One region of the Gracilibacillus saliphilus genome, then DNA from elsewhere that is predicted to be linked to it. Evidence: riboswitches for the same ligand, from Rfam matches in the RefSeq annotation. Region 1 holds a riboswitch; each other region holds the start of a gene.

Evidence for each region. A riboswitch is a leader RNA that binds a small molecule or an ion and turns the genes downstream of it on or off. The one in region 1 is predicted to bind S-adenosylmethionine.
Region 2: another riboswitch for S-adenosylmethionine. It lies ahead of GHT08_RS05395 (PLP-dependent aspartate aminotransferase family protein); the one in region 1 lies ahead of GHT08_RS12890 (inorganic phosphate transporter).
Region 3: another riboswitch for S-adenosylmethionine. It lies ahead of GHT08_RS01525 (PLP-dependent aspartate aminotransferase family protein); the one in region 1 lies ahead of GHT08_RS12890 (inorganic phosphate transporter).
Region 4: another riboswitch for S-adenosylmethionine. It lies ahead of GHT08_RS04500 (phosphoadenylyl-sulfate reductase); the one in region 1 lies ahead of GHT08_RS12890 (inorganic phosphate transporter).

The regions. Positions count from the first base shown of each region.
Region 1 is NZ_WJEB01000019.1:7,214-15,271, forward strand. It holds gene GHT08_RS12860 (alpha/beta hydrolase) at 1-155, opposite strand, end outside; gene GHT08_RS12865 (serine hydrolase domain-containing protein) at 168-1,319, opposite strand; gene GHT08_RS12870 (MDR family MFS transporter) at 1,444-2,928, shown strand; gene GHT08_RS12875 (cell wall hydrolase) at 3,057-3,488, opposite strand; gene GHT08_RS12880 (hypothetical protein) at 3,609-3,875, shown strand; gene cobA (uroporphyrinogen-III C-methyltransferase) at 3,902-4,651, opposite strand; gene GHT08_RS12890 (inorganic phosphate transporter) at 4,611-5,708, opposite strand; SAM riboswitch class I at 5,834-5,934, opposite strand; SAM riboswitch class I at 6,096-6,198, shown strand; gene GHT08_RS12895 (methionine biosynthesis PLP-dependent protein) at 6,272-7,357, shown strand; gene GHT08_RS12900 (aminotransferase class V-fold PLP-dependent enzyme) at 7,359-8,058, shown strand, end outside.
Region 2 is NZ_WJEB01000002.1:256,543-264,600, forward strand. It holds gene GHT08_RS05380 (response regulator) at 1-436, shown strand, start outside; gene GHT08_RS05385 (YpmS family protein) at 475-1,077, opposite strand; gene GHT08_RS05390 (SGNH/GDSL hydrolase family protein) at 1,090-1,974, opposite strand; gene GHT08_RS05395 (PLP-dependent aspartate aminotransferase family protein) at 2,581-4,251, opposite strand; SAM riboswitch class I at 4,328-4,439, opposite strand; gene GHT08_RS05400 (Hsp20/alpha crystallin family protein) at 4,594-5,049, shown strand; gene cls (cardiolipin synthase) at 5,132-6,574, shown strand; gene GHT08_RS05410 (ABC-F family ATP-binding cassette domain-containing protein) at 7,270-8,058, shown strand, end outside.
Region 3 is NZ_WJEB01000001.1:321,171-329,228, forward strand. It holds gene GHT08_RS01510 (peptidoglycan recognition protein family protein) at 1-676, shown strand, start outside; tRNA gene GHT08_RS01515 (tRNA-Arg) at 1,128-1,200, opposite strand; gene clpP (ATP-dependent Clp endopeptidase proteolytic subunit ClpP) at 1,458-2,054, shown strand; SAM riboswitch class I at 2,391-2,505, shown strand; SAM riboswitch class I at 2,703-2,810, shown strand; gene GHT08_RS01525 (PLP-dependent aspartate aminotransferase family protein) at 2,901-4,697, shown strand; gene GHT08_RS01530 (aliphatic sulfonate ABC transporter substrate-binding protein) at 4,724-5,731, shown strand; gene GHT08_RS01535 (ABC transporter permease) at 5,792-6,649, shown strand; gene GHT08_RS01540 (ABC transporter ATP-binding protein) at 6,665-7,393, shown strand; gene acsA (acetate--CoA ligase) at 7,418-8,058, shown strand, end outside.
Region 4 is NZ_WJEB01000002.1:49,249-57,306, forward strand. It holds gene GHT08_RS04495 (assimilatory sulfite reductase (NADPH) flavoprotein subunit) at 1-1,169, opposite strand, end outside; gene GHT08_RS04500 (phosphoadenylyl-sulfate reductase) at 1,229-1,957, opposite strand; SAM riboswitch class I at 2,028-2,141, opposite strand; gene GHT08_RS04505 (aldo/keto reductase family protein) at 2,262-3,206, opposite strand; gene GHT08_RS04510 (DUF2200 domain-containing protein) at 3,407-3,760, opposite strand; partial or broken gene GHT08_RS04515 (YvbH-like oligomerization domain-containing protein) at 3,874-3,984, opposite strand; gene GHT08_RS04520 (lysophospholipid acyltransferase family protein) at 4,137-5,333, opposite strand; gene gdhA (NADP-specific glutamate dehydrogenase) at 5,813-7,174, opposite strand; gene GHT08_RS04530 (MFS transporter) at 7,473-8,058, opposite strand, start outside.

The DNA.
Region 1 (8,058 bases):
CTAAAACCGTGTAACAAATACAAAACTGGGACCTTTCCGTCTGATCGATTATTTTTAAGTCCAATTTGTGTCGTGGTTTCTTCCGGTAAGATCACCGTCATCGATGTACTAATCGTTAATACCTCTGAGAAAAAGTCGCATTTGATCAGTGCCATATAAATTCCTCCTTACAAAAGTGCGCCATAAATGACATTACGGATTCTTGGTTGATGATAAAACTCAAAGTTTGGCAGCATTTGCTGCATATAAACCGCCGAAAGTTTTTCTTTTGGATCAATAAATACATATGTACCTGCCAAACCTGACCAACCAAACTCACCGATGGAACTATTACTTCCTCCTCTAGTCTGATCGATCATCACTCGTACACCTAAGCCATAACCATAACCATTTTCATCATTCCAGCCTAACTCTGGCAGCAGCTCATCTGGTAAATGATTTTGTGCCATTAACTCAATCGTATGCTTGCTTAGAATCGTTACATGATTGATGGTTCCACCTAATGCTAAGCAGTGAGCAAATTTTTGATAGTCTTCCAAAGTAGAATGAAGCCCTGCGCCACCACTCTCAAAAACAGCGATCGGTTCCGCATAACTATCTAATTTTGTATTCTTTACTAGTTCACCAGTTTCTTTTCGATCATATAAAGTTGCTAATCGATGTTTCTTAGCAAGCGGGACGTTAAAGAAAGTATCCTGCATACCTAACGGCTGAAAAATGTTTTCAGCTAAGTATTCTCCAAATGATTGACCACTTACCTCTTCAATTAATGCACCAAGCACATCATGGCTAAGTCCATATTTCCAATGGGTGCCTGGATGAAACTCTAATGGATTTTTACTCAATTTTTTTGTCAACAATCGCAATTTTGATACATTTAAAGAACGTTCTTCATCGCGAACCTCTGCCATCACTTGACTGGTCATTCTCTCTACCTCTGTACGTTCCCCGCCATAGGTTAATCCAGAAGTCATCGTACACAAATCCTTAACCATTATTTCCCGTTTTGCTAGTACAAGCTGGCCATTTTCTAACACTTGCATGTTCTGAAATTCTGGTAAATAGGCGGAAAGTGGATCTGTCAGCAAAATCTTTCCTTGTTCCATTAATTGTAATCCTGCTACACACGTAATTACTTTAGACATGGAATAAATACGATAAATCGTCTTGCTATTTATCTCTTTTTGTTTTGACAAGTCTGCATATCCAAAATAATTTTCATAGATTGATTGCTTATCTTTCTTGACAGATAAAGCTACACCTGCTGGTCCGTTATTTAAAAACCCTTGTAATAAATCGTCTAACCGATTCTGAATCATGCTATTCCCTCCTTGTGTTATCGCTTTCTTTATTTTATCATATATGTTCCTCATTTGCTTTTTTCATACATGTTTGCTAATTTCTGATACAATAGAAACAGCTTATAAAAAGGGACGGACGCATATGCCAGAAAAACAGACGAATCGGCCACTCGTTCTTGTTTCACTTGTTTTATCGATGTTCATGGCAGCAATAGAAGGAACAATTGTAGCGACGGCAATGCCTAATATTGTTGCTGACTTGGGTGGTTTTTCTTTATACAGTTGGGTTTTTTCTAGTTTTTTATTAATGCAGGCTGTCACAACGATGATCTATGGAAAACTTGCAGATCTCTTTGGCAGAAAGCCTATCTTTATTATCGGTGTTGTGATCTTTTTAATCGGATCGATTCTTTGTGGACTAGCACCAACCATGGGACTATTAATCGTATTCCGATTAATTCAAGGACTTGGTGCTGGTGCGATTCAGCCGATTGTCACTACTATTGTAGGCGATATGTATACCGTTGAGGAAAGGGCAAAAGTTCAAGGGTATTTAGCTAGTGTGTGGGGCATCTCCTCTGTAATTGGTCCATTACTCGGAGGAATTATCGTTCAATTTATCGATTGGGCATGGATTTTTTGGATGAATGTTCCGATAGGGATAATCGGATTAATTGGTGTCATGGTCTTTTTCCACGAAAAAGTCGATACAGAGAAAAAATCGGTTGATTACCTAGGATCTGGTCTGTTTTTTATCGCCATATCTTGTCTTATCATCGTGTTCGTACAGGCAGGAACGAATTGGACATGGACATCCATTGAAACGATTAGTTTATTGCTTATTTTTACAATTTGTATGGCAATTTTTATATGGCAAGAAAAAAAGGCGACATCACCGATGATGCCACTAACCTTATGGAAAAATAAATTAATTGTCATTGCCAATATTGCAACATTGCTTTCCGGTATGATTATACTTGGGCTTTCTAGTTTTCTTCCTACCTATGTCCAAGGCGTTATGGGGGAATCTGCTATTGTGGCTGGTTTCACCTTAAGTACATTATCGATAGGTTGGCCAATTTCGGCTACACTTGCAGGACACCTTGTCTTAAGAATAGGGTTCCGCAAGACAGCATTCGCCGGTGGTTTTGCCCTATTTCTCGGTACATTCCTATTCTTTTTATTAGATGCAGATAAAGGACCAATCTATGCTGGAATCAGTTCATTTGTCGTTGGTGTTGGAATGGGATTATCTTCAACGACATTTATTGTCTCGATCCAGAATACGGTGTCGTGGTTTGAAAGAGGGGTCGCAACCTCGTTAAACATGTTCATGCGAATTATTGGCAGTGCAGTCGGAGCGTCACTTCTAGGTGGAATATTGAACATGCGGTTACATCACTTTTACCAACAAAGAGGCGAAGAACTTGAAGTTGCCAGTACAGATATGTTGTTAGATGAAGGAATGAGAGAAACCATTTCTCCTGAAACATTGGCATCGATGCAAGATGGTTTAACCTATGCTTTACACACTGTATATACTGGATTATTTATGATCGGAACATTAACCTTTGTTATTTTATGGTTCTTTCCAAAAGTTTCAATAAATAAGCAAAGTAAAAATTGAATGGTGTAGATTTTCCTACCAGTTATACTACTGCTCATGCAACTGGAATAGAAAATTATTCATATTCCAGTTGCTAAAAACTTTTTTTAATACTTCTCCATCTCGCTAAAACGCTTTGTATAGTGTTTTTAAAAAGTCCCAAATACACTCGGGCAATCTGCTTCGGTTGGGTTATAAAAACAGTGACTCTTAAAACGTCCTACATTCCATTGGCCAAACCATTGTTCTGGACAAGTCCCTTGCGGCATAAAGAACCATAAAGAATTACTTGCCGGATGATTGCGTTCCCCATTGATTGACCTTCGAGCTAAACGAATTTCTTTATCTCTTGCTCGTTGATAAAAATACCCTTTTTGTGTTGCTTCAAAGCCTCCTGGACTTTGATATACCATTCGTTCTATCGAATTAATATCTTCAAAATCTAAACAGCGAGCTCTCACCCGATTCACACCTACATTCCCCACCATTAGCATTCCGAGCTGACCGTCACCTTCTGCTTCTGCTCTCATTAAGCGTGCTAATAATCTCACATCCGCATCATTTGCTTTTATTACAGCCATTCACATACCTCCTCTATTCCCTTTATATTCATTCCTTTAAAAATGATGAATGTCCCAACCCTTCCTTGCAATGTAATCCCTTTCATTGTGTGGTATACTTGATTTAGGAGGTGCTTATTCATGATATTAAGTAACTTTATTCTACACAAGGATATCTTATTAATTCACGCTGATATTAATGGAAATGACTATATATTTACTGTGAAGTGGAAAACGATCAAAAATAAAAAAGGCGGCGAATGGGAATTGAAATCCTATCTTAACAATTCTAATGGAAAAAAAGACTTGTCAGAAGAACAGCTACAACAATTTATAGACCGAATAAATCCTCAATGGGACTGGGAAAAAGACCAAGAACAAATTATGAATGTGATCAACAATGACTAGTTATCATGATAACTAGTCATTGTTCTTTACATATAAGCTTCTGTTGACTCCTTATACCATTTAATTTGCTCCTGTAAACGAACTACTTCTCCGATTACAATTAGTGAAGGATTGCTGATTTCACCTAACCTACCTGATATCGTTTCTAAATCGGCAACAATCGTCTTTTGTTGTGGAAGGGTTCCCCAATGTATAATAGAGATAGGAGTGGTCTTACTTAATCCTGCATTTTTTAATTTCTCACAGATAATCGGAAATTTCTTTATTCCCATATAAAAACACAAAGTATCAGCTCCATTGGCAATATGCTGCCATTGTTCATCTGTTTTCGCCTCTGGATTGGAACCATTAATAAAACTCACTGATCCGCTGATGTGACGATGAGTGAGCGGAATACCAGCATATGCTGCAGCACTTATTCCAGAAGTGATTCCTGGTACCACTTCATATTCAATCTGATTTTCTTCAAGATGAATGGCTTCTTCTCCACCTCTGCCGAAAATAAAAGGATCTCCACCTTTTAATCTGGTTACAACTTTTCCATTAGAGGCATAATAAATAAGTTGTTCATTTATTTTTTCTTGAATCAACCCATGCTTGCGTGGTTCTTTGCCACAGAAAATCAATTCTGCTTGTTCTTTGGCATGATGTAGTAATGATAGGTTTACCAATCGATCATACAGGATGACATCAGCTTCTTGTATAGCACGTAACCCCTTTACGGTAATTAATTCTTCATCTCCTGGTCCTGCTCCCACTAAGTAAACTTTCCCCATGTTGATCCCATCCTTTTTTTGTATTAGCTTTTGTTGGTTTTTCTCGATATCTGACTAAAATATAAGTAGCAATAATGGCTAATGCTAACAGTATCACTTGATCAAAACTTTGATGAACCATCATTTCTGTTAAGCCAAAGGCAATCACTAATGATACTATTGGCGATGTAATCCATACTTTCGCTATTTGATGGATAATTTTTTGTTTCCAAACTTCTTTAAATTGTTTGCTGGCATTTATCCCGACTATCGCCGAAGTAGTTACCTGGGTCATCGGTATTGGAATACCTAACAAGGAGGCAACTACTACCAAACCTCCTGTTGCACCGGAAATCACAATACCATTTCCTAAAGTCAGTGAGGTAATCTTTTTGGCATTGGTTTCTAATACTCTGCCACCAAAAAAAATACTACCTAATGCTACAATGAGCGCCATCAAAGGTAAACCCATTTCCATAGAAGTAATCCCTGCACCTACTAACGGTCCTAATGCATTTGCTACGTTATTCATACCAGCAGCTATCGCTTCGATTATACCAGTTAACAGTAATAAAAAAGTTAAAAGCTTTACTGGTGGCCGATAATTTATTTTATTATTTATTTTTATTCTGATTTTTTCAAGACACAGTGTGATTAAAAAAGCCGCAACTGGTATAATGATCCAAAAAGCTATAATGAGTAATACCATTTGAAGATTCAGTTGTCGATAACTGAGGCCAACTCCAATGATAGCTCCCACTGTTACCTCGCTTGTGGATAACGGAATTCCAATATAATTCGTAATTAACAATGTAAAACCCGAAACAACTAAAATAATACAAGCAATTCTTACATCTAAAATTTCTTCGGAGATGATACCTTTTCCAAGCGTATTCGTAACATGCTGACCTCCAAGTATAGCACCCGTAACGGCACCTGCCCCCGCGATGATTAACGCATACTTACGTTGCTTGATTACTTTAGTACCGTACGTAATACTCATGCTAGCTGCTGAACCGCTCGCCCCAATATTAAAGGCAAATAGACAAGCAGCTAATATCGCGATGATTGCTAACATCTCAGATCCCAACTTTCACCACTACAATAAAGTGGAATTTTTTTAGTGTAAATATCCTATCCCAATAGGAAAACTTGGATTATAAATATAGAAAACTCCTACTTGACGATAAAGTAGGAGTTTTCCTCTTATCTGCCAAGTAATACCTGCTGGAAGTAGCACAGTGCTTTTTAGCCTGTTGCTGAGAATTCGCCGGGCCAGTTCCCTCCTTCTCTCTTGATAAGATCATATGTTATTTTCATTTTTTTCCACTGTTGATAATGTACATACTATAATCCATTCTTTCATAATTGTCAATAGATTCCATATAAATATTTTTTAAGATTTACCTTGTAATTATTTCCTTAGTATTGTATGATGTTTGTATTATATTTCCATAAATACAATATCTTATCGAGAGAGGTCTAGGGACTGGCCCGATGACACCTCAGCAACCAGCAATGCAATTGTATGGTGCTAAATCCAGACGGTATATTACCAAAGATAAGAGAATGCAACCTTAATCAAGGAGGTCTTCTACTTATCGAAGACCTCTTTTTTTATTTTAGAAAGGATGGAGCAAAATGAACAATATCGAAACTACTCTTGCGCAATTAGGTAATCGGAAAGATCCGCGTACTGGTGCAGTAGAAGCACCTATTTATCTATCAACTGCATACCAACACCCATCACTTGGACAGTCAACTGGTTATGATTACACGCGAACAGCAAATCCTACACGGGAAATTGTAGAAGATGCGATTGCAACATTAGAAAAAGGTGCAAAAGGTTACGCCTGTTCGTCAGGTATGGCTGCCATCCAACTAGTCTTCTCCTTATTCAAGCAAGATGATGAAATAATTGTAACCGAAGATATTTATGGTGGAAGTTATCGATTGTTTCAGCATTTTCAAGAATCTTATAACATCAGACCAGTATATGCAGATGTAGAAGAAATGGAGCAGTATATTAGCCCAAGAACGAAAGCTATTTTCATAGAAACACCAACTAACCCGCTTTTAATGGAAATTAATATCGAGAAATTAGCTACATTGGCAAAGAAGCATCAATTACTCTTTATTGTTGACAACACCTTTTACACGCCCTATTTACAACAGCCCTTAACACAAGGGGCAGATATTGTGATTCATTCCGCTACTAAATATTTAGGTGGACATAATGATGTACTCGCCGGATTAGTCGTAGTAAAGGATGTTACATTAGGCGATCAATTAACCTATCTCCACAATGCCATTGGTGCCATACTTTCACCACTGGATACAATGCTTTTAATAAGAGGAATGAAAACATTGTCACTTCGTTTGGAGAAGCAACAACAAAACGCCAGACAATTGGTTGCATTTTTAAAAGAACTATCCTTAGTCGAGGAAGTTCTATACCCTGGTAAAGGGGCTATGATTAGTTTTCGAGTACAGCATAAATCGTTGGTTTCTCCGTTTCTAGAAAAATTAAAAATTATATCATTTGCAGAAAGTTTAGGAGGAGTAGAAAGCTTTATTACCTACCCAGCAACTCAAACCCACGCAGATATTCCAAAAGAAGAACGGGAGAGACGGGGAATTAGTGATACATTACTTCGATTTTCTGTTGGGATTGAAGCTGTGGAAGATTTGAAACAAGACATCCAACAAGCATTAGGAGGGAAATAAGATGGGATATTCAAAAGAAACTACACTTGCACATGGAGGGAATCAGCAAGGCTATCATGAAAAACATACAGGTGCGGTTAACCCGCCAATTTATGTATCATCCACTTATCATCAGCAACAATTAAATGAATTTGGTGATTATGATTATAGTCGTTCAGGTAACCCTACACGTGACCAATTAGAAGCTGCGATTGCCAAATTAGAGAATGGGACAGCAGGGTTTGCTTTTTCATCTGGTATGGCCGCGATATCGTCAGCATTCATGCTGTTACAAGCTGGTGATCATATCGTCATTACGAAAGATGTTTACGGCGGTACTTTTCGTTTTGTTACGCAATTATTAACGCAATTTTCGATAGAACATACTTTTGTTGATATGACAAATCCAGCAGAAATAGAAGCAGCCATTCAGTCAAATACAAAGGTTATTTACGTGGAAACCCCAGCAAACCCGTTATTACAAATTACCGATATTAGTAAAGTAGTTCAACTTGCAAAGAAATACAAATGTTTAACGTATTTAGACAATACCTTTATGACCCCTCTGCACCAACAACCACTGGATCTAGGTGTTGATATCGTCTTACATAGCGCTACTAAATTTTTATCTGGTCACAGTGATATTGTTGCCGGTTTAGCAGTTACCAAAAATGAAGAACTGGCCGTTAAACTGAAGTTTGTCCAAAACACCTATGGTGCGA
Region 2 (8,058 bases), on a different contig from region 1:
AATTATCGCTAAATGGCCGGAAGCAAAGATATTAATTGTTACAAGTTTTATTGACGATGATAAAGTCTATCCTGCTTTAGAAGCTGGTGCGACAAGTTATTTATTAAAGACTTCCAAGGCAGATGTCATTGCCAAAGCCATTCGTGATACCTATGCTGGCGAATCAGTTCTTGAAAAAGAAGTGACAGCTAAAATGATGGCGAAATTTAGTAATCGAAAGTCGAAAAGCTTACATGACAGCTTAACTAAAAGAGAACTGGAAATCTTATTATTGATCGCCCAAGGTAAGACCAACCAGGAAATTGCTGATGCCCTTTTTATTGCGCTCAAAACCACCAAAGTCCACGTCAGTAATATTTTAAGCAAGCTTGAAGTACAAGATCGTACACAGGCAGCGGTCTATGCCTATCAAAACGGATTAATAGAAAATGAATAGAAGGTGACCAAAAAGGTGGGAAACTTTGCCCTGCCTCTTCATAATCCCAAAGTGTCATTTGGTACTTTAATACGGAAAGAAATATTATCATTGATTAAATCAATTTGCTGTGCCCGTACACGGAAATTACTTTTTAATTCCATCTGAGTTAAAGCAATATAAATATGTTCTTCCTTTGGATTGATTGTTATCCATTCGGGCGTTGTCACGCGACTGCTGACATATTGCAAGATACGATCTTGTGGTAATCGTAATAATCCCAGTGACATACCGGTTGATTGAAGAATAACGTCTCCATTTTCTTGTACAATCGGTTCAAACGAAATGTTGACGGGCACTTCTGTTGAAAAAGCTTCCACACTCCCCATCAAATGGACTTCTTCATCTAGCCGAAGTGAATATTGAATATTATCCAGCTTCGGTAATTTCGCGATATAAGCGTTGACAAGCTCATTCAAGTTATCTTTGCTGGAGCGGATGGTAAATTCTGCCCCCGCTTCCTCCTCAAGAAAAATTTTTTCTGGTGGTTCCGCACCAGGCGCTGGCCAGAAAATGAAAAGGACAATTCCCACCATAAGAGCAAGATTAACTGAAGCTAAAGTAATAAATAATTTTTTCCAATTAGTTATTTTGTCTTTCATTCATGTCATCCTTTAGTTTTGGGCTTCTTGTAAATCATTTTCTAAATAAGTAATGACTCGTTCTGCCATCAATTGGTATCCTTTATGATTCGGATGGAAATTATCATCTGAAAATACATTCTCTCTCTCGTATTGATAGATATCCTGCATGGGAATATAATGAACCTGTTCATATTGATTGGTAACTTGTAAACTTTCATTATTCCAACGTGTCAAAATCTGATTTAGGGCTTCAATATCACCAAAATATCTCTCGAAAGGGTTGAAAAAGCCTAACAGGTAAATCTCAGCTTCTGGTTGTACTGATATAATGTGATCTAATATTTCTGATAAGCGCTCACCATATGGTCCGCGTCCTTCGCTGAAAGGTTCTTCTGTTAGATTCATAAAATTATCTTTCATAATTTGCATAATATCATTTGCGCCAATTGTAATAAGAACCATATCTGCTTTTGCTAAAGATTCGTTAATCTCAGGATTCTCCTGTAGTCTTTTTAACAAATGATCTGTACGATTACCACGTTTGCCAAAGTTATCAAATGTAACATCGATATCTTGTTCGTCCAATCGTTCATCTAAAATACCAATATAACCACCATTGCCTGTTTCATCGCCAACCCCTTGGGTTAAGGAATCGCCAATTGCAGTAATATGTGTATCTTTTTGAAAAAAGCTAAGTGCCTCTCTTACTGCGTTGCGTACGTTTTGGCTAAGTGATTCTTCTTCTTCTTCCTCTTCACTTGTTTCTTGTTCTGTCGTCTCTTCTGCTGTTTCTTCACTAGGTTGTGAAATAGATTCATTTGGTTTATTATTATTCGTTTGGAAAAGCAATAGAAAGATAGCGATTCCAGCAACGAAAATAAACATCATAAGAAAAATGAACACCTTTTTGCTCATTATTAACACCTACAATAAAAAGTCTCTTTCTTGATTATACCCGTCTTTTATATTTGTTAACAGAAAATCTAAATATAACACAAACCGCGAAATAAAGTGGACTTCCAAGTGAATTTTGGGCAGAGCGCGGACTTTGTTCCACTATTTGTGACAATAGTGCCGTTTTTAGAGTAGTCGCGGACATCTATTCCGTTATTCATCGAAAATAGAACTAATGGAAGCCGAAATGAACCAAATAAGGGATTCAATGTCCGGTAACATTGAAAAATAGGTGATTTTCAGTCAAATAACGTACTTAATGTCCGCTTCGTAAATGTTAGGCACCTAGATAAATGATCACTGGTTCGCAGTATGTATCTATTTCGAATCAAATAATTAGAGCAGAGCTCGACAATTAATCTTTGGTTATGTGTTACAGGATATGCAGTTCATGGGCTGAAAATGCTTGTTTTATATAATGGTATGTATTGTATCACACTAAAGATTTTATGGTAAATAGGAAAATGTGCTGTAAATAGAATAAGACCGCAAGCCATATAAAAGGTCTGCGGTCTTATGTATTTATATTTATCTTGGGGAGATAAATAACGATGTTCAGGGAGAAAGTTATTCTCCTCGGCGTAAGCGATCTGCTTCTTGGAACGGACATTTATCTTCAACGATAATTTGTCCGTTTGCTTCCGCCTTAGTTTTCGTTTCCTTATCTGTTTGCTCTTTGGCAAACCAGACAATTTTTGCTTGATCAGTATATGCAGTTGCTGCTTCCTTACTATCGGTGACAAATAAAATATCGATTTCACCCTCTGCAGTATTTGCAGAAACAATTTGATAACCTAATTTATTCAATTTAGTTAGTGCCTCTGAATCTTCGCTATCACCTGCTACCGCAATTGTTTTCGGACGGATATCGCCATTCTCTCGAGCTAATGGAGATGAAAGAGCCCATGCAATGGCTTTCTCTGTATTTGGCTCGATCGTCGGTTCACTATTTGTTGCTTTTGCAATTGCCTGATCCAGGTCTGCAATGATATCATCTGCCGTTTCAATTCCGACAGATAAACGAATTAATTCTTCTTTAACACCGGAAGACTCTAATTCTTCATCATTTAACTGCTGGTGTGTAGTAGATGCAGGATGAATTATTAATGATTTAGCGTCACCAACATTGGCCACATGAGACCATAGATTAATATTATCTATCACTTGACGACCTGCTTCTCTACCACCCTTTATACCAAAGACGATAATAGAGCCGAAATGGTTACACAAATATTTTTTTGCTAATTGGTGAGACGGATGATTTTCAAGACCAGGATAAGATACCCATTCAACTTGCGGATGGTTTTCTAAGTAATTTGCAACAGCCTTCGTGTTCTCACTATGACGCTCAATACGTAAATGTAACGTCTCTAGTCCTTGTAAGAAATAAAATGCATTTTGTGGACTTAAAGATGGACCGATATCTCGTAATAATTGTACCCGCAATTTAATGGCAAATGCAGGTGGTCCAATATCAATTCCAAAACGTATACCGTGATATGTTTCATCAGGTTCAGTGAAGCCAGGGAATCGTTCATTATTCCAATTGAATCTGCCGCTATCTACGACAATACCACCGATCGATGTTCCATGGCCGCCAATCCATTTAGTTGCGGAGTGTACTACGATATCAGCCCCCCAACTAATGGGCTTACATACATATGGCGTTGCGAAAGTATTATCAATAATTAATGGTACACCTTGTTCATGCGCGATTTCAGCAACAGATTCAATATCAAATATATTCAAACTAGGGTTTGTAATTACTTCACCAAAAATTGCTTTTGTTTTAGGTGTAATCGCATTTCGGAAATTTTCTGGATCTGTTCCGTCTACAAATTTCACGTCAATACCGTATTTAGGCAATGTTTTGTTAAACAAATTAAAAGTACCACCGTATAAATTACTATCTGCAATAATTTCATCCCCTGCATTTGCAAGGTTTAAAATAGCTAACGTAATAGCAGATGCACCAGATGCTGTACCGACTGCTGCTACGCCATCTTCTAACAGGGCAATACGTTGTTCGAACGCATCAACTGTTGGATTCATAATCCGAGAATAAATATTGCCCATTTCTGCTAAAGCAAATAAATTCTGTGCATGTTCCGTATCGTTAAATACGTAAGACGTAGTTTGATAGATTGGAACAGCACGAGCATTTGTTGCAGGGTCTACTTGTTGTCCTCCGTGTAATAGATTGGTTTCACTACCTGGAAATTGGAACGAATTTGTCATTATGTACCCTCCTTATAAAATAAAAAACCTCTTCTTAACAAAAGGTAAGAAGAGGTTGAAAATACTAGTTGTCCTCCTCTTATCTTTCAGGTTAAACCTGTAGGATTTAGCACCTTTTCAATTTGATGTTCAAACTGACGGTTGCCGGGCTTCATAGGGCCTATTCCCTCTGCCGCTCTAGATAAGAGTTATTACTTATACAATTCGATTGTACTTATTATAAGTTATATATTGGAAACCGTCAATAAAAAATCAGAATATTAATAAAAATTAACGACAGGATCATTTGTCACTTTGATGCATAAAATAAAGTGGGAATTTTATTAGAAAGGAGTGAGCAAAATGGCACAAAAAGGTGGAATACCAGAGTGGGGAGAAGACTTCATTAAGAAATTAGATGCGTTTCTTTACGAAAAACCGACACGCAATGTGATGGAAACAATCGATAGTTTTTTTGAACAAGCAAAAGTACCGAAACAAATTCCTGTGGATGTTGCTGAAACAGAGCAAGAGTGGATCGTTAGTGTCGATTTGCCGGGGCTTCAAAAAGATCAAATACAACTGCGTATAGTAGGTAATCAAATTACAGTAATGATAGATCATCATGAGGAAACCGAACAGTATGATGAATCATATCATTATTATCATAAGGAAAGAAGACAGCATCGTAACGAACGCACTATTACATTGCCGTATGCAGTTGATAAAAGGACAGCCAAAGCAAGTTTCCAAAATGGAGTGTTAGAAATTAGAGGTCCTAAAACGAAAAAAGACAATGATTCGATTACGATCGACTAAGCTGATAGCGATTGCTATTAGCTTGGTCATAATTGTGCTATATTTATAGTGTGTAAGGTGTCAAGGGAAGGGAGGGCTTCATGTGGAGATTACACAACTGGTCGTTAGTTTTATCTTAATTTTTAATATTCTTTTATCTTTAACCATTATCTTTTTAGAGCGCAAAAATGCTACTGCTACATGGGCATGGATTATGGTCTTGACGTTCATCCCAATTTTTGGTTTTATTTTATATCTTATTTTTGGTCGGAAATTAAGTAATAAAACGATTTTTACATGGGATACAAAAAGCAAGCTAGGTGTCAAAACTGCTGTACAGCATCAATTGCGAGACATTGAAAATGGAGATTTCTTTATTAATGATCCTAGGATGTATCAATATAAAGATTTATTTTACTTGCATTTACGTAATAATGATGCCATCTTTTCACAGGATAACGAAGTTAACATATTTACCGATGGCAATCGAAAGTTTAATTCTTTATTGGAAGATATCGAAAATGCGACCGATCATATTCATTTACTGTATTACATAGTTAGATCTGATCATCTCGGTTCACGCTTAGCAGATGCGTTGATAAAAAAAGCAAAAGAAGGAGTCGAAGTCCGTTTTTTATATGACGATTTAGGTTCCCGGATGTTAAGCAGAAAGTTAATTCGAAAAATGCGGCATGCGGGGGCAGAGGTTGAAGGATTTTTCCCACCATTGATTCCGAAAGTTAATTTAAAGATCAATCACCGTAACCACCGTAAACTGGTTATTATTGATGGCAAAGTCGGCTATATAGGTGGTTTTAATATTGGTGATGAATATCTAGGGAAAGATAAGCGATTTGGATATTGGCGCGATACGCATTTGCGCATTACCGGTAGCGCGGTGAAGCATTTGCAAACACGGTTTATTCTGGACTGGAATCAGGCATCCCGTCATGATATTGAATATAATGAACGTTATTATATACCTGTCCCTGCTGGTAATGTCGGCATGCAAATTGTTTCAAGTGGTCCGGACTCCGAATGGGAACAGATAAAACATGGTTATATAAAAATGATTATGTCAGCAAAAGATTATATTTTTATACAAACGCCTTATTTTATCCCAGATGAAAGCCTGTTGGATGCTTTGAAGATTGCCTGTCTGTCAGGTGTGGACGTTCGGATAATGATCCCGAACAAACCGGATCACCCCTTTGTTTACTGGGCAACCTATTCCTATATCGGGGAAATGTTAAAAGCCGGAGCAACCGTTTATATTTATCAAAAAGGTTTCCTGCATGCTAAAATGATAGTAGTCGATAGCAAAATAGCATCGATTGGAACGGCAAATATTGATGTGCGAAGTTTTCGTCTTAACTTCGAAGTAAATGCTTTTTTATATAATGAAACGATGGCAGAAATGCTAGTTGATGAATTTGAAAAAGATATGGAGCACGTAACCAATCTTACATATTCTCTCTATCAACAACGTTCCTTATGGATTCGTTTTAAAGAGTCTATTTCAAGATTGATTTCACCGATTTTGTAGAAATTCGGACAAAGAAACAGAATCAATTTGCTGTACAAAAAAACATAAACTGCGCAGTCACGAGGACAAGGAATTGCTCACTACCATCATTCTTGACTTAGAGAGTGCATGCAAACCGCTCCGGCAGAATACTGCGCTTTCCGTGGGCTCGGCTTCAGCTAACTTGGTGAAGAAAGGCACTTCACCAAGTGGATCTTCAGCTCTCGCTGTCCCACAGGAGTCTCCGTATTCTGCCTACGCTATTTTTGTTCTCTAATTATAGAAAGAAATGAACTCATGGAACTAAAATTTTCTGTTTTATTACAGTACTAATTGGGTGTGAATGCCTCTTTAGCATAGTCGTACCCTACGCTACATATGGTGGAGAAATCGACTAGCTGATTTCGGATAAGCGTTGTGGAGCATATCTTAACGAAGGCCGCCCACTTTCACTCCTGTGGGAATGGTTTGCCCTTCAGCTAACTTTTTCGAGCGGTTTTTGCTCGAAAAAGTTAGCTGAAGGGCAAACCCCACGGAAAGGGAAGTGGGCAGCCGGAGTGGTAGGTATCATCACGATATATTTCAAAATTATCTCTTAGGTGACCGCACATCTAATTACCACATTACTTCGCAGTTTATATCGACTAGGAATCAGGTGAACGTAAAGGAACGTGGAGGTTTTGCTTAGTTTTTCTTAACTAGAAAGGATAGATACAATGCGCACGATTAAAGTAGAGGATCTAGTCAAAACGTATGGTGAGAAAGTATTGTTTGACGAGATATCGTTTTCGATTACAGACAGCGATCGTATCGGTTTGATTGGAGTTAATGGTACAGGGAAATCCACCTTGCTAAAAGTATTAGCAGGTATCGATCAGGCAGAATCTGGCGTGATCGATCATCCAAACGATTACCGAATAGAATACCTAGATCAAGATCCACAATTAACGGACGGGGACACGGTGCTAAATCAAATATATTACGGTGATGCTGAAATGATGGTCACTTTACGACAATACGAATCAGCCGTATTAGCTTTGGAGAGAGATCCTGAAAATGTAACCATGCAAAATCAACTTTTAAAAATGCAGGAAAAAATGGATCAAATCGAGGCATGGGACGCCATGACCGTTGCTAAAACAATCCTAACCAAATTAGGAGTTCCGGCGTTTGACCAAAAAACCGAAAATCTTTCTGGCGGTCAACGTAAACGTGTAGCAATAGCCAAAGCTTTAATTCAACCAGCAGATTTACTAATACTTGATGAGCCAACCAACCATCTCGACAACGATACAATCGAATGGCTTGAGGAATATTTACCAACTTATCAGGGAGCTATTTTGCTTGTTACACACGATCGTTATTTTCTTAACCGAATTACCAACCGTATTTTTGAGTTGGATAAGGGTAACTTATATACATATGAAGGCAATTATCAAACTTTCTTAGAACAAAAAGCTATACGAGAAGAACAAGAAATACAAGCAGAACAAAAGCATAAAAAT
Region 3 (8,058 bases), on a different contig from region 1:
TCCAAATGTAGTCACAAACGGTATCTATGGACACAATAACACCACGTATCATATCTGCGTGGTTGGTAATGGTAATTTTACACCAGCACAAGAAAAAGCATTTGATGAACGTGCTAAATACAACATGAAACGATTCAATCTATCTGTAAATGATGTGAATGGTCATAATGAATTTAGTGGAACAAATACCGCGTGCCCTGGTATTGATATGAAGAAAGTAAGGGCAAGACTAAAAGGATATAAAGTCGAAACACCAAAATCAAAAGTTAAATCAGAAACAACAACAAAAGGTACTATTGCATATATCCAAAAGACGTTAAATGACCGTTATGGATTGAAAATAGCAGTAGATAATATCTTTGGTCCTAATACCAAAAAAGCACTTGTAAAAGGATATCAAAGAGAATTAAACAAACAATTCAAACGAGGTCTTGCAGTAGATGGAATATGGGGTCCTAAAACAAAAAGCGCATCTGTTAATATCGAAAGAGGTGCAGAAGGTAATTTAACGTGGATCTTACAATCTATTCTCACATGCAAGCGATATGACACGTTAGGTGTAGATGGTATCTTTGGCAAGAATACAGAAAGTGCAGTAAGAGCATTTCAACGTGATAACGGTCTTGGTGTAGATGGAATAGCAGGACCGAACACATTTGAACAATTATTTTCTTAAGTAAGTCGTAAATACAATATAATTTATGTAGTTAAAGGGGCAGCGTGGAAAACTGCCCCTAAAAAGAAAAAACCACCCCATCACATCTACTGATATCCAAAGTGGAACTAAGGACTTCAATGTAATCAAGTGGTTTCCTCTAGCCGAAGACGGCCGTTTTATGTACTCTCCCGTCTTTGTTGCAAAATCGAATCCTCGAGACATTCTCATTTGCACACGTGATAACGCTGACGGGGAACGTTCCTTTCACGTACCTATATTATACCACACAAAAGAAAAAAACGCCACATAAAATGGCGGTGTCTAACCTTATACTTGTGTTTTTATTATAGCATAAAATAGTATTTTTAAAAGCTATGTTAGAAAAATGTTAGAATTCTTTGTTTTCCAAGTGAAAATACCAAGAAGAAAAAACGCTCAAAATCATTGGTATGACTAGTTTTATAGAGAACGCGCCCGGAGGGATTCGAACCCCCGACACATGGTACCGGAAACCATTGCTCTATCCCCTGAGCTACGGGCGCATAAAGTGAGACTACTATCAGTACAAGATTCACCCCATGATAAAAGGCGACAAGAATAATTATAGCGAATCACTCGTATAATTTCAATAGATATATCAAACTTTGATTATTTGATTCTGGAGGTTTAAATCGTTACAGTTAAGGGTAGGATGAAGTTAGAAAATCAAATCGTTTGACCTTTTTTGACCATTCCGTTAAGATAAAAATAGTTAGATTTCATGAATGAAAAAAGCAAGTGTTAAAAGGAGGAATTTTTCATGAACTTAATCCCTACAGTTATTGAACAAACAAACCGAGGCGAACGTGCATATGACATTTATTCACGCCTTTTAAAAGACCGAATTATTATGTTAGGTAGTGGCATTGATGATAATGTGGCAAACAGTGTTGTAGCTCAAATGCTATTTTTAACAGCTGAAGATCCAGATAAAGATATTTCCTTATACATCAACTCACCTGGTGGTTCGATTACAGCTGGTATGGCTATTTATGATACGATGCAGTTCATCCAACCGCATGTATCAACAATCTGTATTGGTATGGCAGCATCAATGGGTGCATTCCTTTTAGCTGCTGGTGAGCCTGGTAAACGATATGCATTACCAAATAGTGAAGTAATGATTCACCAACCACTAGGCGGTACACAAGGTCAAGCGTCTGACATTCAGATCCATGCAAACCGTATTATCGAAATGCGTAAAAAGCTAAACCAAATTCTAGCAGACCGTACTGGTCAACCTATTGAAGTAGTTGAAAAAGACACAGATCGTGACAACTTTATGTCAGCTGAAAAAGCTAAAGACTATGGTTTAATCGATAAAGTAATGGAAAAGAAGCCATCTGACTTAAACTAAAGAACCAAAAGCGACGGTAGTAACTCACCGTCGCTTTTTTTTTGCAGAAGGAGAAGTTGCCAGTAAGATCGAAAGGTTGCCAGTAAATACCCCGAAGTTGCCAGTAAAATCGAAAAGTTGCCAGTAAATGCCCCAAAGTTGCCAGTAAAATCAAAAAGTTGATAGTAAACGACCCAAAGTTGCCAGTAATAATGAAGAAGTTGTTAGTAAACAACAGTCACAGTCACATTTTTATTTGATATAATTTTCAGAAAACATATTGACATCATTTTGGCGCCATGCTAAAGTATTAAATAACGAAAGTGAAAAGCGAGTAAACAACTCGGAATTCTATACTTCTTATCGAGAGAGGTGGAGGGATCGGCCCTGTGAAGCCTCGGCAACCATTAAGTGAATCGTCCTTAATACAGGTGCCAATTCCACTAAGCGTATATGCTTAGAGAGATAAGAGAGCGAATATATTTATTCAGTCTCTCTATCTTTAGTATAGGGAGATTTTTTTACGTTAAAAAAGTATAAAATTTTAGCCGAGTGGTAGTTCGACGCAGTGAGAATTTTGAATGTACAAAGTTATAAGTAAAACTAAGGCTTTCGCCACTACTTGGTGATAAGCCAAGTTTTTCTTTAATGCTCAACTAAATAACATCACTCTTATCCAGAGAGGCGGAGGGACTGGCCCGATGACGCCCAGCAACCATTAAGTAACGGCTTAAAAGGTGCTAATTCCTGCAGGATATTTATCCTGAAAGATAAGGGGAAGACTACTGTTCTGTCAGTTAAAGCCTTCTTCTTATCGAAGAAGGCTTTTTTAATTTTCTGAATTTTAACTTGGGGAGGAAATAAATAATGACTAATTTTAAACGATCAACTTACGATCCGGAAACAATTCATCTGCATGGAGGGCAAGCACCTGATCCAACAACAGGGTCACGGGCAGTGCCGATCTATCAATCTACTTCTTACGTGTTCCACGACACAGAACATGCAGAAAGATTATTTGCACTTGATGAGCCGGGGAATATCTATTCGAGAATTGGTAATCCAACGGTAGATGTTTTTGAAAAAAGAATGGCACTACTAGAAGATGGGGTTGCGGCTGTTGCAACTGCTTCAGGGATGTCAGCTATTACTTTATCGATATTAAACTTAGCAAGTGCAGGAGATGAAATCGTCGCAGGGGTTAACCTTTACGGCGGAACGTACAATTTGTTCAATGTAACACTTCCGCGCTATGGCATCAACGTTAAATTCGTTGACCCAACAGATCCTGAAAACTTCAAAGAAGCTATTACGGATAAAACAAAAGCTGTGTACGGTGAAATCATCGGTAATCCAGGCTTACAAGTATTAGATGTTGAAAGAGTATCGGAGATCGCACATGATGCTGGTGTACCGTTAATTATCGATAATACTTTCGCAACACCATTTGGCTGTAAACCTATCACGTTAGGAGCAGACATTGTCGTACACTCTGCAACAAAATGGATTGGTGGCCATGGAACTTCAATCGGCGGCATTATTGTTGATGGTGGACGTTTTAACTGGAATTCTGAAAAATATCCAGCATTTACGGAGCCGGATCCAAGCTATAATGGTATCCGTTATGCAGTAGATTTCGGAACACTAGCATTTATAACAAAAGTACGTGTGCAATTACTTAGAGACTTTGGTGCCGCACTAAGTCCATTTAATGCTTTCCAATTGCTACAAGGACTAGAGACATTGCATATTCGTGTGGAAAGACATAACCAAAACGCACAAGAGCTTGCAGAATACTTAGAGAATAATGAAGCAGTGGAATGGGTTAGATATCCAGGACTTGAAAGTCACCCGTCTCATGAGTTAGCAAAAAGAATTTTAAATAATGGATTTGGTTCGATTATTGTATTTGGTATCAAAGGCGGGCGCGATGCAGGACGTGATTTAATCAACAATGTTGCACTGTGGTCACATGTTGCAAACGTGGGTGATGCTAAATCACTGATTATTCATCCGGCTTCTACCACACACCAACAACTAACAACAGAAGAACTTGAAAAAACGGGTGTTTCGGAAGAGTTAGTTCGTTTATCTGTAGGAATTGAATCCGTGCGAGATATCAAAAATGATTTAGATCAAGCATTAGTAAAGGCAACAGGAATTGGTGAAGAGAAAGAAAAACAAATTGTTGTTAACGATGAAGGTATTATTAAATGGGCATTAAATTCTCCATACGAACGATACATTGAAAATGGTGAAGAAGTAACGCGCCAAAAAACATTAGCTATTGTAGGTCTCAGTGGAAAAGAAGCAAGACCAAGTTACCGTCTGGCAAGAAAAATGCAAAGACTAGGTTACAAAATCATTCCGGTCAACCCGAGAGAAACAGAAATTCTTGGTGAGAAAGCTTATCCAGACTTAAAAAGTGTACCGGTTGAAATCGACATTGTACAAGTATTCCGTAGTCCAGAAGCAGCAGTAGAGATTGCTAAAGAAGCAATAGAAGTAAATCCCAAAGTATTCTGGCTTCAAGAAGGGGTTGTCTCTCCAAAGGCAGAAGAAGTAGCGCTCGAAGGTGGCTTGCAAGTTGTTCATAACCGTTGCACATATAAAGAGGCACAACGTTTAAGAGGAACGATTTCAACATATGCATGTGAAATTTAAGAAAAAATATCTGGGGGATATCTATCATGAAAAGAGTACCATTAATTGATTTAAGAAGTTTTCTTGCAATTGCAGCATTTGGAATTATTATTATTTTGGCAGTTGGCTGTTCATCAGACAGCCAAGCGGACGAAGGAAAACCAACTGAAATTCGTTTAGACTATGCTTATTATTCACCTACAAGTCTTGTATTAAAAGAATTTGGCTGGGCAGAAGATGCATTCGGCGAAGAAGATATTGATGTAAAGTGGGAACTAAGTCAAGGGAGTAACAAGGCAATCGAATTTTTAAACAGTGACAGTGTTGACTTTGGATCAACAGCAGGTGCAGCAGCACTTATCGCCAAATCAAATGACGTACCATTGGAAAATGTGTATATCTATTCCCAGCCTGAGTGGACAGCATTAGTTACTAATGAAGATTTAGGTATTGAAAAAATTGAAGATTTACAAGGGAAAAAGGTAGCAGCAACGCTTGGAACAGATCCATATATTTTCTTAGTTAGAGCACTTGACTCGGTGGGTATGTCTATCGATGATATTGAACTTGTGAATTTACAGCATGCTGATGGTGGAAATGCATTATCTAACGGAGATGTTGATGCTTGGGCAGGCCTTGACCCGCATATGGCAAAACATGAATTAGAATCAGGAGCAGAACTTTTTTATAGAGATATTAATCTAAATACGTACGGTTTCTTAAATGTTCGTGAAGAGTTTGCAGAGAACTATCCAGAATATGTTGAAGAAGTAATTGAACTATATGAAAGAGCACGTGAGTGGGTATTAGAAAATCCAGAAGAAGCAGCAGAATTATTGGCGGAAGAAGCTGATATTAGTATAGATGTTGCGAAAATTCAGTTAGTAGAAAGAACTGATTTGTCTAATCCCATACCTGGAGATGAACATATTGAATCTATCCAAGCAGCTGGTAATGTGTTGAAAAATGCTGGAGACTTGGAAGAAGACGATGATGTCGAAGCATTAACGAATGAACTAATCAATCCAGAATATGCAGAAGTGGTAATCGAATAAAGTAAGATTTCCATTAGTGAGCGTTTTAGAGAAGTTTTAGGAATTTAGGAGGGGCAAAAAATGGCTGAGCAACAAAATAACGTAACGGCTGGCTATGTTAAACCAGCACCATCAGAAGTGAGAGGGAAAAAAGCATCCATTAAGAAGAAAAAAGATTCACTGGTAAAAACCGTGTTTATGGGAAGCATCATTCCTGTCCTTTTCATTATCATATGGGAGATTTTATGTCGTGTTGGTGTTGTCCCTTCTAATCAACTTCCAGCACCGAGTACCATAGTGGAAAAAATTATAAGTATGGCACAGGATGGATCGCTATGGGGACATGTTTGGATTACGACTTATCGCGTACTTGTTGGATTTGTTATCGGAACAGTTGCTGCGATTGTTCTCGGGTCATTTGTCGGTTTTTATAAAAAGGCAGAACAGCTTTTTGATCCGATGATTCAGGCGTTTCGCTCGATCCCATCGCTAGCATGGGTGCCATTGTTTATTTTATGGATGGGGATTGGTGAAACATCAAAAGTTACAATGATTGCAGTTGGGGTATTTTTCCCTGTCTATTTAAATATTGTTAGCGGCATATTAGGCGTAGACCGTAAATTAATTGAAGTAGGAAAAATGTACGGATTAAATACTTTACAATTGGTGAAGCGAATTATTTTGCCAGCTTCTTTACCGTCCTTTTTAGTGGGGATGCGTAGTGGCTTAGGGCTTGGTTGGATGTTTGTAGTGGCAGCAGAACTGATGGGCGCAAGTCAAGGATTAGGATTTTTACTTGTCTTTGGTCAGAATATGTCAAGCCCTGAAACTATTTTGGCAAGTATTATTCTATTTGCGATTATCGGTAAAATCACCGACTGGATTTTAAAGCTAGTAGAAGATCGTTCCTTGCACTGGCAGGATCGTTTAGAGAAATAGGAAGGAGTATTTAATATGAGTCTAGCATTAAGAGATGTAAGCCGTACGTTTAATGGTACTACTGCCGTACAAAATGTTAACTTAGAAGTGAAACCGGGAGAAATTATCGGTTTGCTTGGAACTAGTGGATGTGGGAAAAGTACCTTACTAAGGGCAATATCAGGGCTGGATCCTGAATATGATGGTGAAATTGAAATTAACGGAACCGTATCAAAAGAAATTCATGATACAACAGGCTTTATTTTCCAAGAGCCGAGACTGCTACCATGGTTAAATGTGTTAGATAATGTAACATTCGGATTGACAGGTAGCCGTAAAGATAAGGAAAATAGAGCTATTGAGTATTTAGAAAGTGTAGGTTTAAGGGGAAAAGAAAAGCTTTATCCTCGTGAGTTATCAGGAGGTATGGCACAACGTGTAGCCATTGCGAGAGCACTGGTGACATCGCCAGAAATTCTCCTTTTGGATGAACCGTTTAGTGCATTAGATGCTTTCACAAAAATGCAATTACAAGATTTATTATTAGATGTTTGGAAAAAATATCAATCTACTATTGTATTAGTAACACACGATATAGATGAAGCAACTTATCTATGTGACCGTGTTGTTATTTTAAGAGGGCAACCAGGAGAGGTAGAGAAAGAGATTATGATAGAACAAGAGCGACCAAGGGATCGTGGAAGTGAAGAGTTAGCACATTTAAAATCAGAAATTTTAGAATCTTTAGACTTGAACAAACAGTAACCGGTCTTCAAGGGGGAACATCAAATGACACAGCAGGCAACAACACATATCGCAACTATTAAAGGAGAATATAACCTAAGCAACTATGGCGAAATAAGAGAAAATTTTGATTGGTCAGATGCAAAAGATTTATTATCTGCTGCGAAGACTGGGAAAATTAATGCAGCATATGAAACAATTGATCGTCATGTAGCCGAGGGATATGGTGATAAAATTGCTCTCCATTATATGAATGAGGACGAAAAGCAATCGTATACGTTTAAAGAAGTAAAGGATCAAACTGACCATTATGCTCGCATTTTAAAAGAATATGGGGTAACGAAAGGGGATCGTGTTTTTGTATTTCTCCCTAAAACACCTGAATGCTATATCGCGATCTTAGCAGCTATTAAAGTAGGGGCTATCGCTGGTCCTTTGTTTGAAGCATTTATGGAAGAAGCGGTTAGAGACCGTATCAATGATTGTGCTGGTACTTTACTAATTACTGATCAGGAGTTAGTTAAACGTGTACCGAAAGACGATATTCCTTCACTAGAGTCGATTCTTTTTGTAGAGGATATCGAGAAAGAACCGTTACAACCTGTTGACGGTGATCAGTATGTGGAATGGGTTGACTGGGAGGATGGTTTAATTATTCATTATACTAGTGGTTCTACTGGTAAACC
Region 4 (8,058 bases), on a different contig from region 1:
ATTGAGTATTGCCTTGCTGGTATTTTTCTTAAAAAATGCATAATCGATGTTGGATCCAGTTGTTTTGGTGGATAGTCAATAATTAAATCTAATAAATCACGACCATCGATATAAGCTTTTACCTTCTCAGGATCTGTTACTAATTCTTGAAGTTTTTCATGATGAAAATAAGTGCTAGCTTTCTCTAATAAGCCTTTCGTAAGTCTCGTAATCTCAAAAATGGAGGTTAGAGCTTCCTGAACGGAGCGAATTTCCCCTTGTTTATTAATGGGTATAGTTTGTTCAGCATTCCATTTAAGCTCTTCAATAATTGCTTGAACCAGAGCAGGGTCATTCTTTGGATAAATGGCTAAACAATCTCCCGGTTCATAGCTGAGGTTAGAGCCTTCCAACGAAATTTCAATGTGCCTTGTTTCTTTATTTGACCCCTTACCACTAAGAACGATGTTATCTAATACTTCAGCAGAATAAGGATTGCTCTTCGAATAAATCGGCTGTTCTGCAGGGGCTGGATGAGTATCGACGGTTTCTGTGTTGTTTCCGGCATCTTTTTTTAGAATGCCGATTACTTCTGATATCCATTCGTCAGCAAGTTCTTCGTAATCGACATCACAGTCAACACGTGGATGAATTCTAGTTGCGCCCAATTCTTCTAGCCGTTTATCAAAATCTTTACCAGTCTGACAGAAATGCTCATAGGACTCATCACCAAGTGACAAAACGGAGAAATTAACATTTTCAAGCTTAGGAGCTTTGCGGCTGTGTAAAAATTCATGGAATTGAATCGCGTTGTCAGGTGGATCTCCTTCGCCGTGAGTTGCTGTAATAATAAGTAAATCTTCTGCTTCTTTTAGTTTCTTCGGTTTAAAGTCATCCATGGCAGAAACTGTTACGTCTCTTTGGATATCCTTTAGCTGTTTGGATAATTGCTCTGCTAGTTCTTGACTGTTACCCGTTTCCGATCCGTATAAAATGGTGACGGTTCGGGTTTTAACCTGTGTAGGAGCTGGCTGTTCAACCGGTGTAACACTTTGTGATGATTGAGACTGAGAAGCGGCCAAATATCCAGCTAGCCAATTTTTTTGTGCGTCTGTCAGTGTTGGCAAAATTTGATTCAATATTTCCGTCTGTTTTTCATCAAACGGACTGTTTACTACTTGTAATGTCAACATTTTCACCTCTTTTAATTAATCCGATAGATTTACTTGAGTTTGGCTATAAAAAATAATCACTTCGTTGATTGTGGAGTAGCATGTAGTCCACATTCAGTTTTTTGAAAGTTGGCCCATCGTCCTGATCGTTCACCATCCGCATCTGTAACTTGTGTAGTACATGGTATACAACCGATGCTAGGGTAATTTTGGTCATGCAGCTTGTTATAAGGTAATTGATGTTGCTCAATATATTCCCACACATCATCCCAGGACCAATGAATTAATGGACAAATTTTAATGGACTGAAAACGGTCATCCTTGTTAATAAAGTTGGTATTGGCTCTTGTTGGAGATTGTGACCTTCTTAATCCTGAAATCCAGGCAGTTGCTCCACTAAGTGCGTCTTCCAATGGTTTAACTTTTCTAATGTAACAACATTGATCAGGGTTCCTGCTCCACAACGCTGATCCATATTGTTCTCGTTGTTCATCAACAGTGAGGGAAGGCTTCTGCATAACGATATCTAATGACGGATAACGTTCTTTAACCTCATCAATCAGGTCATATGTTTCTTGGAAATGCAAGCCAGTATCTAAAAATACTAATCTAGCATCTGGTTGGACAGTTGCAATCATGTCAATTAATACCATACTTTCTGCTCCAAAACTACAGGCATAGACTAAAGAGTTGCCATACGATTGATAAGCCCATTCAAGGATCTTTAGAGCTCCTTTGGTAGGATCTTGTTGGTCGGGAGTCTCATTGTTCAACGGGCTGTCATAAAAATTTTCATAAGTCAGCATGTGTTGCTTCCTCCTCATTAAAAAACCTTCTTATCATTTGATAAGAAGGTAAGCAATGTGTAATCATTCCTTCTTATCTTTCGGGTTCAGTTTATGCTGTCCCGCAGGATTTGGCACAGTGTTATCTTTTTAACCTGTTGCCGAGGTTTCTTAGGGCCTGCCCCTCCACCTCTCTGGATAAGAATTCCATTTATTGTCCGTTTAATAACATAGTATACATTATTAATGTAAAAGTCAATGAATTTATTGTAAAAATTGTAAAAAATAATACCAAGTAACTAGGAATTACTTGGTATAGGTACTTTTACTGATTTAATATATCCTCGACCTTAGCAATGGTCTCTTGGGAGAGTTTAACACCAGAAGCTTTAGCGTTTTCTTCAATTTGTTCTGGTTTACTTGCACCGATAAGCGCACTAGATACGTTGTCTTGACGCAAGATCCAGGCAATCGCTAATTGTGCTAATGACAAGTTTTCGTTTGCTGCGATTACTTTTAATGCTTCCATTCGTTCTAAATTCTTCTCGGTTAATACACGAGATAAATCTAAGTTTTTTTGAGCGGCGCGACTATCTTCAGGAATTGCTTCTCCTCTTTTATATTTCCCTGTTAATACACCTTGGGCAAGAGGTGAGAAGACAACCTGGCCGATGCCGTGTTTATCGCTTACAGGGATGACTTCTTTCTCGATATAGCGATGAAGCATACTATAATTTGGCTGATTGACAACAATGCGATCTAGCAATTTTTGGTCTGCAAGATGAACAGCTTCTGTCATTTGTTCAGCAGTCCATTCACTGACGCCGATGTATAATACTTTTCCTTGGCGAACAAGATCATCCAATGCGCGTAACGTTTCTTCTAATGGTGTATCTGCGTGGTAGCGGTGACAATAATAAACATCGACATAATCAAGTCCTAACCGCTGCAAGCTGGCATCACATTGCTCCATAATATGCTTGCGGGAAAGACCTTGATCATTGGGGCCATCGCCCATTTTGCCAAATACTTTTGTGGCAAGGACATAGGAACTGCGTGGATATTTTCTTAAAGCTTTTCCTACAATTTTCTCTGCTTCCCCACGCATGTAGACATTGGCTGTATCAAAAAAGTTAATCCCGAGGTCGTAGGCTTTATCAATAGAAGCCTCAGCATTCTTTTCCTCGACATACCCACCATATGTAAGCCAGCTGCCTAAACTAATTTCGCTTACTTTCAGACCGGTTTTTCCTAACTGACGATATTGCATGAACTATAACCTCCTGTTATTAAGCGTTTACAATATTATAAAGGAATGAGAGAAGAGAAGCGAATAATCTGTTTGCGATGAAATTAGCTGTGTCACCCTGATAAGTTTTGCTAATGATCAGAGGCGGTTAAAACCTTCGGTGGTCATACTGTACAGTTATTTCATCATTTCTACCAAAGTAATTACATATCTACTTAGCATTAAGATTTTCGCAAAATTTTCTCCATTGCTTTTCCTTTTGCTAATTCATCGATCAGCTTATCCAAATAGCGAATTTCCTGCATCGTTGGTTCTTCGATATCTTCTACTCGGACACCACAGACCACACCTTTTATCATAGCCCGCGAAGGGTTCAATTGGGGAGCTTCCGCGAAAAAGGTCTCAAAGTCTGTCTGTTTTTCCAGTAGTTCTTCTAACTCTTCCTGGCTATATCCTGTCAACCAACGGATGATTTCATCGACTTCTGCTTTCGTACGTCCTTTTTTCTCTGCCTTCTTAACATAATGGGGATAGACACTTGCGAAGCTCATTGTATAGATTTTATGTTTGGTCATGATACACACCCTCTGTTTTATAATTTTCTTTATTTTATCACGAAGAGTAATCGGACAAAACCTAACACAGTGGTTAGTATTTCCGATAACTAAGTTACTAATGTTCCGATGTATTAAATGCTTGGATCGCGTGAAATCAACTTAAGTTGTTTCTCGAAAATGTCTCCAAAGTCTGTTCTATTGTTTTCGTTATAAGGGGAATTAAACCAGTCAAAAGTGAATTTAGTTGCTTTTTCTCACCCGCCCGAGAAAAACAGCAATCATCGAAGTAGGAATAGTCACCTTGCTGAGCAATGGCATTCGCGTCTTCAGTACGGTGGCTGTAGCTAAAATTATCGATAAAAAATAAAATCCATTATAAAATTCCAAGTTTCTGTCATGAGGGTTGCTCCTTTATAGCGAGTCTTGCTTTTAAGTGTTGAATCAATTGTATCCACATATAAGCAGATGCTCTTGGATTGGTGAAAGTGATGCGGAAAAGTGTGTCGTTGACAAAGAAATCTAGTTTATGGTGGAAAAGAATGTTTATCCCTTCCATATCTTCAAAAGAGAGGGACTTTGAACTGCCATCAGCCGAGTAGATATGGATTTGTTCGTGATCTAATCGGATCGTTCCCTTCATTACTTTTTTGAGAGGTTTTTGTTCAATAGATTGATAGAATTCGACCCGCTCCTGGATTTCAGAAAGAGTATCTGTTGTCAGAGATAATTGGTCAAGGTGCTGTTGTTGCCACTGTTTCCACTCAAAAGGTGTAGCAAAATAAAGGGCACCATCAGAATGAAAATATCCTTGTTCCGTCAGATGAACTTGGTAGTTGCAGTTATCACACTTAAATGTGTCATGATCAGAACGCATATTGCCGATTGTGTGGCATGACGGACAAGTAAAAAGTAACCTTTCTAAATAATGAGCGATATATTTGCTGTGATAGCTATAGCTTTTATTCTTTTGCCAGTTCATTTCATCGTGATATAAAGACTTGGTTAGCTGCTCATGGATTGTGGAGACAGATAAGTCTGCTATATCTTCGGCGTCCCAGATTTTGTTGAAACTGAGTTCAATCGTGCCTTTTCTGCCACCATCACCCCATCTTGGGTGTGTTAAATAACCGCCTTTTATTTGTACTGCTACAACAGGGATTTTAAGTAGCTTTACTAATTTAGCAGTGGAATAAATGATTGGCTCTGTTACACCATCCCAGTTGCGACCTCCTTCAGGAAACAAGCCGATGACGCGGTTGTGTTGCTTAGCTTTTAAGACATTGCGTATAGTGCTCGTATTATTTTTGAATTTTGTTTTAGGAATTGCACCGGTATAATTTAATATTTTTTTCAGTAAGGGATTGCGAAATAATGGTTCACCAGCGACAAAAGCGATGGGTTCATCGACAAATAGGTTGATATATAATGGATCCCAATTGTTCACATGATTACTGACAATTAAATAAGGAGGCTTTAAATCTTTTGTATCATTCTGTGTAACATGGAACGTAGTAATTCTATGTAAATGGAGACGAATAGCTGATAATAATAGATGTTTTACCCATTTGTTAGGCTTTTTCTCTATGCTCATTTTACTACCTCTCTCTGCTCTTTCATTAGTGACACATTATTATTATACTATTATTCGAAGTGTAAAGTGAATATACGAGTGAAGGGGAACGTTTTTTAAATATGGAAAGAAAGTATAAAATCAGCGTAATGACCGTGATAAAATGAAGTAGTGTATTGGCAGCCAATTCTTGTCAGAAGTAATAAGTTGACTTTTTACAATGACAAGTTGAAAATCGCTATTTGTAGGTGAAAACAACCGTGTTACTTCATGCTAGCGTTGTAGAGCATGATAATAGCCGATGGAAAGGGAAGTGGGCAGCCGGAGTGGTGATAAGCTGTTCAAGTACGTCATAATGATTGCTAGAGAATTGCTAAAGCTTTAGCTGTTAGTCATAAGTACTAAAAGGTTTACTCAGTTTTCCTTAAAAAAGTATACACTTGTTCCGTTTCGACAAGTGTATACTTCGAATCAATTATTATATTCCTAATTAGAATGATTTAGATAACACCTTGTGCAACCATTGCATCGGCAACTTTAATGAAACCGGCAATATTGGCCCCAACAACAAGGTTCCCAGGCTGACCATATTCTTCTGCAGCCTCTATACTATTTTTATAAATGTTAGCCATGATTTCCTGCAGTTTTTCATCGACTTCTTCAAATTTCCAGGAAAGACGTGCACTGTTTTGTGCCATTTCTAATGCAGATACGGCAACTCCACCAGCATTTGCAGCTTTTGCAGGGCCGAATAGTACATTATTTTCTATGAATACATCAATTGCTTTTAGTGTTGAAGGCATGTTCGCACCTTCACCAACAGCTTTTACACCGTTAGATAGAAGTGTTTTCGCAGCTTCTTCATTTAATTCGTTTTGTGTTGCACACGGAAGTGCAATGTCACATGGGATGTTCCAAATGCCTTCAAAGCCCGCAGTATACTCTGCTTCAGGATGTTCATTGACATATTCTTTAATACGTTTTCTTTCTACTTCTTTTAGCCGTTTTACTGTTGCCAAGTTAATTCCGTTTTTGTCATATATATAACCACTGGAATCACTACATGCAACTACTTTAGCACCAAGTTCAGTTGCTTTTTCAATAGCATATGTAGAAACATTACCGGAACCAGAAACAACGACTGTTTTTCCTTCGAAGCTGTCGCCTTTGCCTTTTAACATTTCTTGTACGAAGTAAACTGTTCCATAGCCGGTCGCTTCTGTACGTGCTAGGCTTCCGCCGAAATTAAGGCCTTTGCCAGTTAGTACCCCAGCTTCATAGCCACCACGCATTTTTTTGTATTGACCGAATAAGTAACCAACTTCCCGCGCGCCTACACCGATATCCCCAGCAGGAACATCAACATCTGGACCAATATGTTTAGAAAGTTCACTCATGAAGCTTTGGCAGAATCGCATAATTTCGCCATCGGATTTACCTTTCGGATCAAAGTCAGATCCACCTTTACCACCACCGATAGGTTGCCCGGTTAAAGAGTTTTTGAAAATCTGTTCAAACCCTAAAAATTTAATAATACTAGCGTTTACAGATGGGTGGAAACGAAGACCGCCTTTGTACGGACCAATGGCACTATTGAATTGTACACGAAAACCGCGGTTAACTTGTACTTTTCCTTCATCATCAACCCATGGTACACGGAAAGAGATAATTCTTTCAGGTTCAACAATTCTTTCTAGGATATTGTGCTCCATATATACAGGTTGTTTTTCGAATACCGGAACTAAGGAATCAAATATTTCCTTTACTGCTTGATGAAATTCATTTTCATTTGGGTTACGTTTTTTGACCGTTTCGAACACGTCATCCACGTAATGTTGAGCAACTTGGTTTGCATTTGTCATATCTTATTTGTTCTCTCCTAACTTTTTTAATTTTTATCAAGGTGCCAATCGTCCGCAGACCCCATAGCTAGATCTCAGTCGTAGGGATCACACGGACGGTAGCACCCTGATAAGTTTCGCTGCCCATCAGTGGAAAGCCAGTGATGGAAGTCTTACTTTATATAGTAAGCATAAGCGTGACACCAATAATTGTTCTAACCTGCTTTATTTTGTCTAATTATTTTGAAAATAACTCGTTAATTAAGAGTGTATTATATCAATTTGGTCTAAACAATGCTCAGGTGAGATACAATTGATATCATTTTGAGATAGGTTGTATGGGTGTCGTTAATTTTTTGTCGGAAGGAACAAAATAAAGAATGATCATACCGATAACAAATAAAACGATAAGACTTAAAATACCTGCGTTTGAATGGCCAGTAATTTGTGCAGTGAAACCTAAAAGTAGTGGACCGGTAATCGAAGCAAACTTACCAAAAATATTATAGAAACCAAAGAATTCATTGGCATTATTTTTAGGAATCAGTTTAGCGAAGTAGGAACGACTTAATGCCTGAATTCCCCCTTGTGAAGAAGCGACAAGCATGGCAAGAATCCAGAAGTCAATTGCAGTTTCTAGAAAATAACCATAAATACAAACAATAATATAAACAACAATACCAACATTTAACATGGATTTGGCTGAGAATCGATTTGCTAATTTACCATATATAATAGAAAAAGGAGCGGCGACTACTTGTGTGACAAATAAAACTACTAGTAGTACAGTTGGGCTAAGACCAACATCTGTTCCATAGGCTGTAGACATGGAAATAATAGTACCTACTCCGTCGATGTAGAAAAAATAAGCAATTAAAAAAATAGTTAAGTATTTATATTCTTTT